One region of the Rhodococcus sp. NPDC057297 genome, then DNA from elsewhere that is predicted to be linked to it. Evidence: riboswitches for the same ligand, from Rfam matches in the RefSeq annotation. Region 1 holds a riboswitch; each other region holds the start of a gene.
The links. Region 1 has a riboswitch for cobalamin ahead of ACFULT_RS04385 (ABC transporter substrate-binding protein). Riboswitches for the same ligand answer to the same signal wherever they lie in the genome.

Region 1 (2,257 bases):
AGCGCCCGCCGGCGACAGCTCACGTGCAAGCGCGCCCAGGCGAGATGCAGTGCCCACCGGGACGGTGGACTTGCCGAAGATGACGGCAGGCGTGGTCAACAGCGGCGCAAGCGTCGTCACGACGGCGTCGACGTAGATCATGTCCGCAGCGAACTCGCCCTTCTTCTGGGGAGTGCCCACCCCGAGGAAGTGGACCTCAGCGAACTCGGCAGCCTCTTCGTAGGAAGAAGTGAAGCGGAGCCGGCCGGCCGCGATGTTGCGTTGAAGGACCTCTTCCAACCCGGGCTCGTAGAAGGGAACCTCCCCAGCCTCGAGCTTGGCCAACTTCGCCGGGTCGACATCGACGCCCAGCACCTCGTGGCCCAGCTCAGCCATACAGGCTGCATGCGTGGCACCGAGATAACCCGTGCCGAAAACGGTGATACGCATCGTTCTGTCTTCCCCCGTAAGAGTGCCGAACCCGAGAGCCGGATGAATACGTCAGAAATATATGAAGGCTCGTCGACGTCGACGGCTTGACCTTGCCTGGCACATAGTAGTCGGACAGCCCGACAGAATGCGCGGCGTGTGCATCCGCCATTTGACCTCGCAGCGCAATAGTCGGTGTTCGAGATCGCCCGCAGGCCAACGAGACACAAACATCGGGTGAACCAAGCGTTGGTCACTTTTTCAGCACTCATTCATGCGAATGACACGTTGGACCGATATGAATCATCACGATCACAACTGTGTACTTCCACCCCTCCGTCACAGACGATGAACACTCCCCAGCCGAAAGAGGTGACACCATGTCCGATGCCCCGCACACGCACATCGAAGACGACGTCCAAATCCTCGTTCGGCTGTGTGGCTACTCCCCCGAACATGCCCGCGCGGAACTGACTGCCTTCTCCTACCGCGAGCGAGCCGGGTTGATCCCTGTTGGGGATGCGCTCGCGACCCTCGCCCGCACACCGGACGAAGGCAACGCCGTCGGCAACCGTCGCCGTTGGCGGGATGCCCTCCGGGGCTCGGCCGCCGCAGGCGAACTGGCAGCGTGACGAGGCACGGTACCGGCGTCGCCCAGCCGTGATAGTTCCAGCGGTAGACCGTCGCCGGATCGGCTCAGGCCTGGGGCGCAATGGTAAATTTCCTCCGCCAGCAGACTGCCTGGGAACAGGTGGTCAGGGAATCCGGTGGGAATCCGGAACTGACGCGCAGCGGTGAGATGGACCGGCGGGGCGACACGCCACTGAGCACGAACGCTCGGGAAGGCGCCTCGTCGGGATGAATTCGAGTCCGAAGACCGGCCGGCAACGCTTCGCCGAAGGCGGAGTGTTCATACCGAGACGGACTCCGCGACCCGAGTCCCCGACGAAGCGAGCGTTCCTGCATGCGCATGGCCACACCCAGATTCACCACCACCGTTCTCGCCGTCCTGATCGCCGGATCGGCAGTTGCCTGTTCCTCTGACAGCGGCGACGCACCCACGGAGAACGACGCCGCCGCGTCTGTGAGCAACTGCGATCGAACGGTCACCATCGACGAACCCATCGAGCGAGCGGTTGCCGTCAACCAGCCCGCTGCCGAGCTACTGCTCGCACTCGGCCTCCAGGACCGGATGGTCGGCTACGCAATCAGCGACGACGGTGTGCTTCCCGAGCTCGAAGACGCGCTTTCACAAGTCGAACCCCTCGATGCCGAGTTCCCGTCGTTCGAAACCGTCCTCGATCGAGACCCCGACTTCGTCTACGCCACCTTCGACTACACCTTCACCTCCGAGGGCATCGCGAGCCGCGACCGGTTCGACGAGATGGGTGTTGCAACCTACCAATCTCCCAGCGAGTGCAGCGGGCAGGAAGCAGAACAGACACGACCGCTGACGCTCGACGATCTCTACGCGGAGATCGGTGAGGTCTCGGCTCTGTTCGGGGTCGAGGAACGCGGCGAAGAACTGGTCACGAGCTTGCGCGATCGGGCTGCCGAGGCGACGACGGATCTCGGTGCCGAGGACGTCAGCCTCGCCTGGTGGTACGCCGCCACCCGCACTCCATACCTCGCGGGCTGCTGCGGCGCGCCCGGACTCATGACATCGGCGGTCGGCGCCATCAACGCCTTCGCCGACAGCACTCAGTACTGGCCCGAGATCAACTGGGAGGCCGTCTACGACCGCGATCCCGACGCCCTCGTCCTTGCCGACCTCGACCGCGGTGGCGACGGAGACAGCGCGGCCGCCAAGATCGCGTTTCTCGAATCCGACCCCGTAGCAAGCCAGCTC
Region 2 (2,257 bases), on a different contig from region 1:
TTCTTGATGCCGACGGGCATCGACAGCGCACTGCACAGTTGCCGGTGAACCTGGCTGGCCGCCGTCCGGGCTCCGATCGCGCCGTAGCTGACCAGGTCCGCGATGTACTGCGGCGTGATCGGGTCGAGGAATTCACACCCGACGGGCAGTCCGAGCGCGGAAATGTCGACCAACAGCTGACGCCCCACGCGCAGTCCGGAATTGATGTCGAACGAGCCGTCGAGGTGCGGATCGTTGATCAGACCCTTCCAGCCCAGCGTCGTACGCGGCTTCTCGAAGTAGACGCGCATGACGATGTGCAACCGATCGCCCAGCTCGGACGCTTTCTCGGCGAGCTTGCGCGCGTACTCCATCGCAGCCTCGGTGTCGTGCACCGAGCACGGCCCGACCACCACGATGAGACGGTCGTCCGCGCCGTTCAGAATGTCGACCACACCGGCGCGGCCGCGACGAACCGTCGACGACACCGCGTCGTCGGCGGCGTGCTCACGTCGTAGTAACGACGGCGCCACCAGCGGGCTGATGCTGATGGTGCGCTGATCGTCCAACGACGTATCGGTAGGGGTGACAGCTGTAGTCATGAGAAATCCTTTTCGATTCTCAGACCGGCCCTCGGAGAGCTCCACGCACGCTTCGAGCCGGTCTGCATCCGGCTCGTGGGGTGGGGTCTCAGCGCATGGCGTCGCTGGCTGACCCACCCGGGGCCGGCCTGCTAAACCAGAAATACGTGCGCTGCATGGAACAGACGGTAGCACGCCTGTCCCCGGGGGCATGCGCGGCACTATGCTCATGCGTGCAGTTGGTTCGCCCAGCGGTCGTGAGGAGCCCCGAAGACCACGGACGGCGACGCAAGAGGGAACCCGGTGAGAATCCGGGACTGTCCCGCAGCGGTATGCAGGAACGACCGCCGTCATATGCACTGGAGAAGCCTCTCTGGGAAGCGACGGCCAGTAGGTGCGGCCTCCACCCGAGGACCGCGTGCTTGCGAGTCCGAATACCTGCCTTCTGTGCTGCGCACGCCGTGCGCAGCGGTTCACCGCCCCGTGGAATGGGCGAGTCGACCTGCAGCTGGTGTACGTACATGGGCTCGGTCGTCTCGCGCGCTCGGTGGTGATCCACCCACGTGTGACGTACATGGAGAAATGCCAGTGACATTCGAATTCACCGCCACGATTCTCGGTTCACCCCGGATCGGACCGCGACGCGAGCTCAAGCGCGCAGTCGAGTCCTACTGGGCAGGCACGATCGACGCTCCCGCACTGGAATCGGTGGCCAAGAGCCTCCGTGAGGACACCTGGACGGCGTCGAAGAACGCCGGTCTGGACTCGATTCCGGTGGGCACGTTCAGTTACTACGACCAGGTTCTGGACACGGCGGTCATGTTGGGGGCGCTTCCCGAACGCGTGCTGGGCATCGAGAGCGAACTCGATCGCTACTTCGCGGCCGCTCGCGGCACCGAATCTGTTGTGCCTCTGGAAATGACGAAGTGGTTCGACACCAATTACCACTATCTGGTGCCCGAGATCTCATCCGACACCACGTTCACCCTGCACCCCGAGAAGATCCTCGGCGAGCTGGAAGAAGCGCGGACGCTGGGCATTCCGGCACGACCGGTTCTGGTCGGCCCGGTGACGTTCCTCCTGCTCTCCAAAGCCGTCGACAGCACTGCGCCGCTCCTGGACCGCCTCGAGGAGATTCTGCCGCTCTACGCAGACCTGTTGACGCAGCTGGCCGGCGCAGGAGCCGAGTGGGTTCAGATCGACGAACCCGCGTTGGTCGCGGACCGGACGCAGGACGAGATCTCCTCGGCGAAGCGCGCGTACGACTTCCTCAGTGCACTGGAGACCAGGCCGGCGATCCTGTTGGCGTCGTACTTCGGTGATCTGGGCGACGCGCTCCCCGTGCTCGCATCGACCGGCATCGAGGGGTTGTCGATCGATCTGACCGCACCGGGCACCGTGGAGCAGCTCGCTTCGGTACCGGCTCTGGTGAACAAGCGCATCGTCGCGGGCATCGTCGACGGCAGGAACATCTGGCGTACCGATCTGGACAAGGCTCTGGCCACGCTCGCCAGTCTGCTCGGTAGCGTGGGCGCCCTCGCGGTGTCGAGTTCCTGCTCACTGCTCCACGTTCCGTACACGCTCGACGGTGAGACCGACATCGTGGACCCACTTCGCTCCTGGTTGGCCTTCGGTTCCGAGAAGATCTCCGAGGTGACCGTGCTGGCGCGTGCGTTGAGGGACGGAACCGATTCCGT
Region 3 (2,257 bases), on a different contig from region 1:
CATGGAACCGGATGCATCGACGACGAAGACAATGAGGTTGCCTTCGCGGCCTTCACGCACCGCACCCCGGAGATCGGAAGGCTGCAACACGAATCGGCCGGACTGTCGACCTCGCGCGACCTGGGACTCCGCGGCAGCGAACAGTGTCCCCACGAGGTGCAGTCCCTTGCCCGGCTCCGTCGTCGACCGCACGACGCGTCCCTGCGGGGAGCGCGCCCTGGACCTACGACCCGGGGCTCCCTCCCCGACGCCGGGAACCTCGATCGATCGCGCACGAAACTTCTCGCCGGGTGTTGCGGCGTCCCGCTCACCCGGTTTTCTCTCGGGGGCGTCGGGCTTGTCCGTCGACGATGTGCCGGACTGTGGCCCGGGATCGGGCTGCGGTTCGCCGCCACCGTCGTCTCCGCCACCGTCGTCTCCGCCACCGTCGTCGTCGGGTCCCGGATCCGACTCGGCGGAGGACTCCGCCTGCTCGGCGGCATCCCGCATCGCGTCGTCGAGGGCCGACTCGTCGATACCCGGTTCGTCGAAGGGATCTCGCCGACGCCGGTGCGGCAGTGCGAGTTCTGCAGCGACCCGGACATCGGATTCGTCGACGGCGTCGGCGCCGCGCCAGGCGGCGTGCGCTGTCGCCGTGCGAGCCACGACCAGGTCGGCTCGCATACCGTCGACGTCGAAAGCGGCACAAAGAGCGGCGATTCGGCGCAGCTCGGTGTCGTCGAGCACCACGTCGGCCAGTGCCGCCCGGGCGTGCACGATCTTCCGCGCGATCTCCGCGTCGGAGTCGGAGTACTCGGCCGCGAACTTCTCGGGGTTCTGTTCGTAGTTCAGTCGCCGCCTCACCACGTTCATCCGGGTGTCGACATCGCGGGACGCGGTGACCTCGACCGCCAGTCCGAACCGGTCGAGCAGCTGAGGACGAAGCTCTCCCTCTTCCGGGTTCATGGTTCCGACGAGCACGAACTGGGCTGGGTGCGAATGAGACACACCGTCACGCTCGATGTGCACGCGGCCCATCGCCGCTGCGTCGAGCAGGACGTCGACGAGGTGGTCGTGCAGCAGATTGACCTCGTCGACGTAGAGCACTCCACGGTGCGCCGCGGCGAGCAGGCCCGGCTGAAACGCACGTTCGCCGTCGCGCAGCACTTTCTCGAGATCGAGCGAGCCCACCACGCGATCCTCGGTTGCACCGACGGGCAGTTCGACGAGCCGTGCAGGCCTGGTGACACCCTCGTCGTCGACGGCGGGCAGCAGAGCGGCCAACGCCCGGACGACGGTGGATTTGGCGGTCCCCTTCTCGCCCCGGACCAACACGCCGCCGATACCGGGGTGCACTGCGCAGAGGATCAGGGACAACCGCAGCTGCTCCTGGCCGACGATCGCACTGAACGGATAGCCGGGCTGCTGCACGAGAGAACTCCTTCGTCCCGGCGGACTCCGCGCCGGAGAGGTGACGGCCCGCCGGTCCGGCGGGCCTGCTGCGAAGTTGTGCGGTGATCTGACTTCGGCGCTTCGGCCCCACGGGACCGAAGCACCTACACAGTGGCGGGACCGTGCCTGATTCACACAGGACTTCCCCGCATCAACTTCCTGATCGTTCGACGACCGGTGAGGTTACGCCTCGCTCCACGGAGTTCCGCCCCCGCGACGCATGGGTGTGTGCGGAATTCCGTCCTCGAGCACTTCCTCCCCGTCGGGAAGGAATCCGTGCTTGGCGTACATGTCGACGAGGTAGCTCTGTGCGTTGATGCGGCACGGCGCCGAGCCCACCTCGGCGAGCGCTGCGCGCAGAATGCGAGTGGTGTGGCCCTGTCCGCGCGCGGACCGCTGCGTGCAGAGCCGGCCGATACGAAATGCCTTCTCACCGTCGTCGTGCTCTTCCAGCAGGCGCAACGTGCAGACGACCTCGCCGTCTCGTTCCAGCCAGAAATGCCGCGTCTCGGAGAGGAGGTCTCGACCGTCGAGCTCAGGGTAGGCGCACGCCTGCTCGACGACGAAAACCTCGACACGCAACTTCAACAGGTCGTACAACGTCTTGTTGGACAGGTCCAGAGCCCAGGAACGCTTGAGGGCAGCCGCTTGCGTAGTCATCAGCTCTTGCTATCACACGCCGCTGGGCTGTGCGACCTGGGTGGTCTGCCCGAGCTCGAGGCGAGCCGACGTCCAATCGAAGACCTCGCGGAACAACGCCCGGTCCTCGGCGAGCTTCTTGCCGAGGGACGGCACCATTTCCTTCAGCTTCGGCTGCCAACCGTCG

Region 2: another riboswitch for cobalamin. It lies ahead of metE (5-methyltetrahydropteroyltriglutamate--homocysteine S-methyltransferase); the one in region 1 lies ahead of ACFULT_RS04385 (ABC transporter substrate-binding protein).
Region 3: another riboswitch for cobalamin. It lies ahead of ACFULT_RS14110 (magnesium chelatase subunit D family protein); the one in region 1 lies ahead of ACFULT_RS04385 (ABC transporter substrate-binding protein).

The regions. Positions count from the first base shown of each region.
Region 1 covers NZ_JBHUZE010000001.1:934,260-936,516, reverse strand. The annotation lists gene ACFULT_RS04395 (UDP-glucose dehydrogenase family protein) at 1-429, opposite strand, end outside; gene ACFULT_RS04390 (hypothetical protein) at 789-1,040, shown strand; cobalamin riboswitch at 1,122-1,309, shown strand; gene ACFULT_RS04385 (ABC transporter substrate-binding protein) at 1,373-2,257, shown strand, end outside.
Region 2 covers NZ_JBHUZE010000002.1:83,495-85,751, reverse strand. The annotation lists gene ACFULT_RS06260 (3-deoxy-7-phosphoheptulonate synthase) at 1-581, opposite strand, end outside; cobalamin riboswitch at 784-1,021, shown strand; gene metE (5-methyltetrahydropteroyltriglutamate--homocysteine S-methyltransferase) at 1,149-2,257, shown strand, end outside.
Region 3 covers NZ_JBHUZE010000004.1:143,146-145,402, reverse strand. The annotation lists gene ACFULT_RS14110 (magnesium chelatase subunit D family protein) at 1-1,410, opposite strand, end outside; adenosylcobalamin (AdoCbl) riboswitch at 1,453-1,604, opposite strand; gene ACFULT_RS14105 (GNAT family N-acetyltransferase) at 1,615-2,091, opposite strand; gene mqo (malate dehydrogenase (quinone)) at 2,104-2,257, opposite strand, start outside.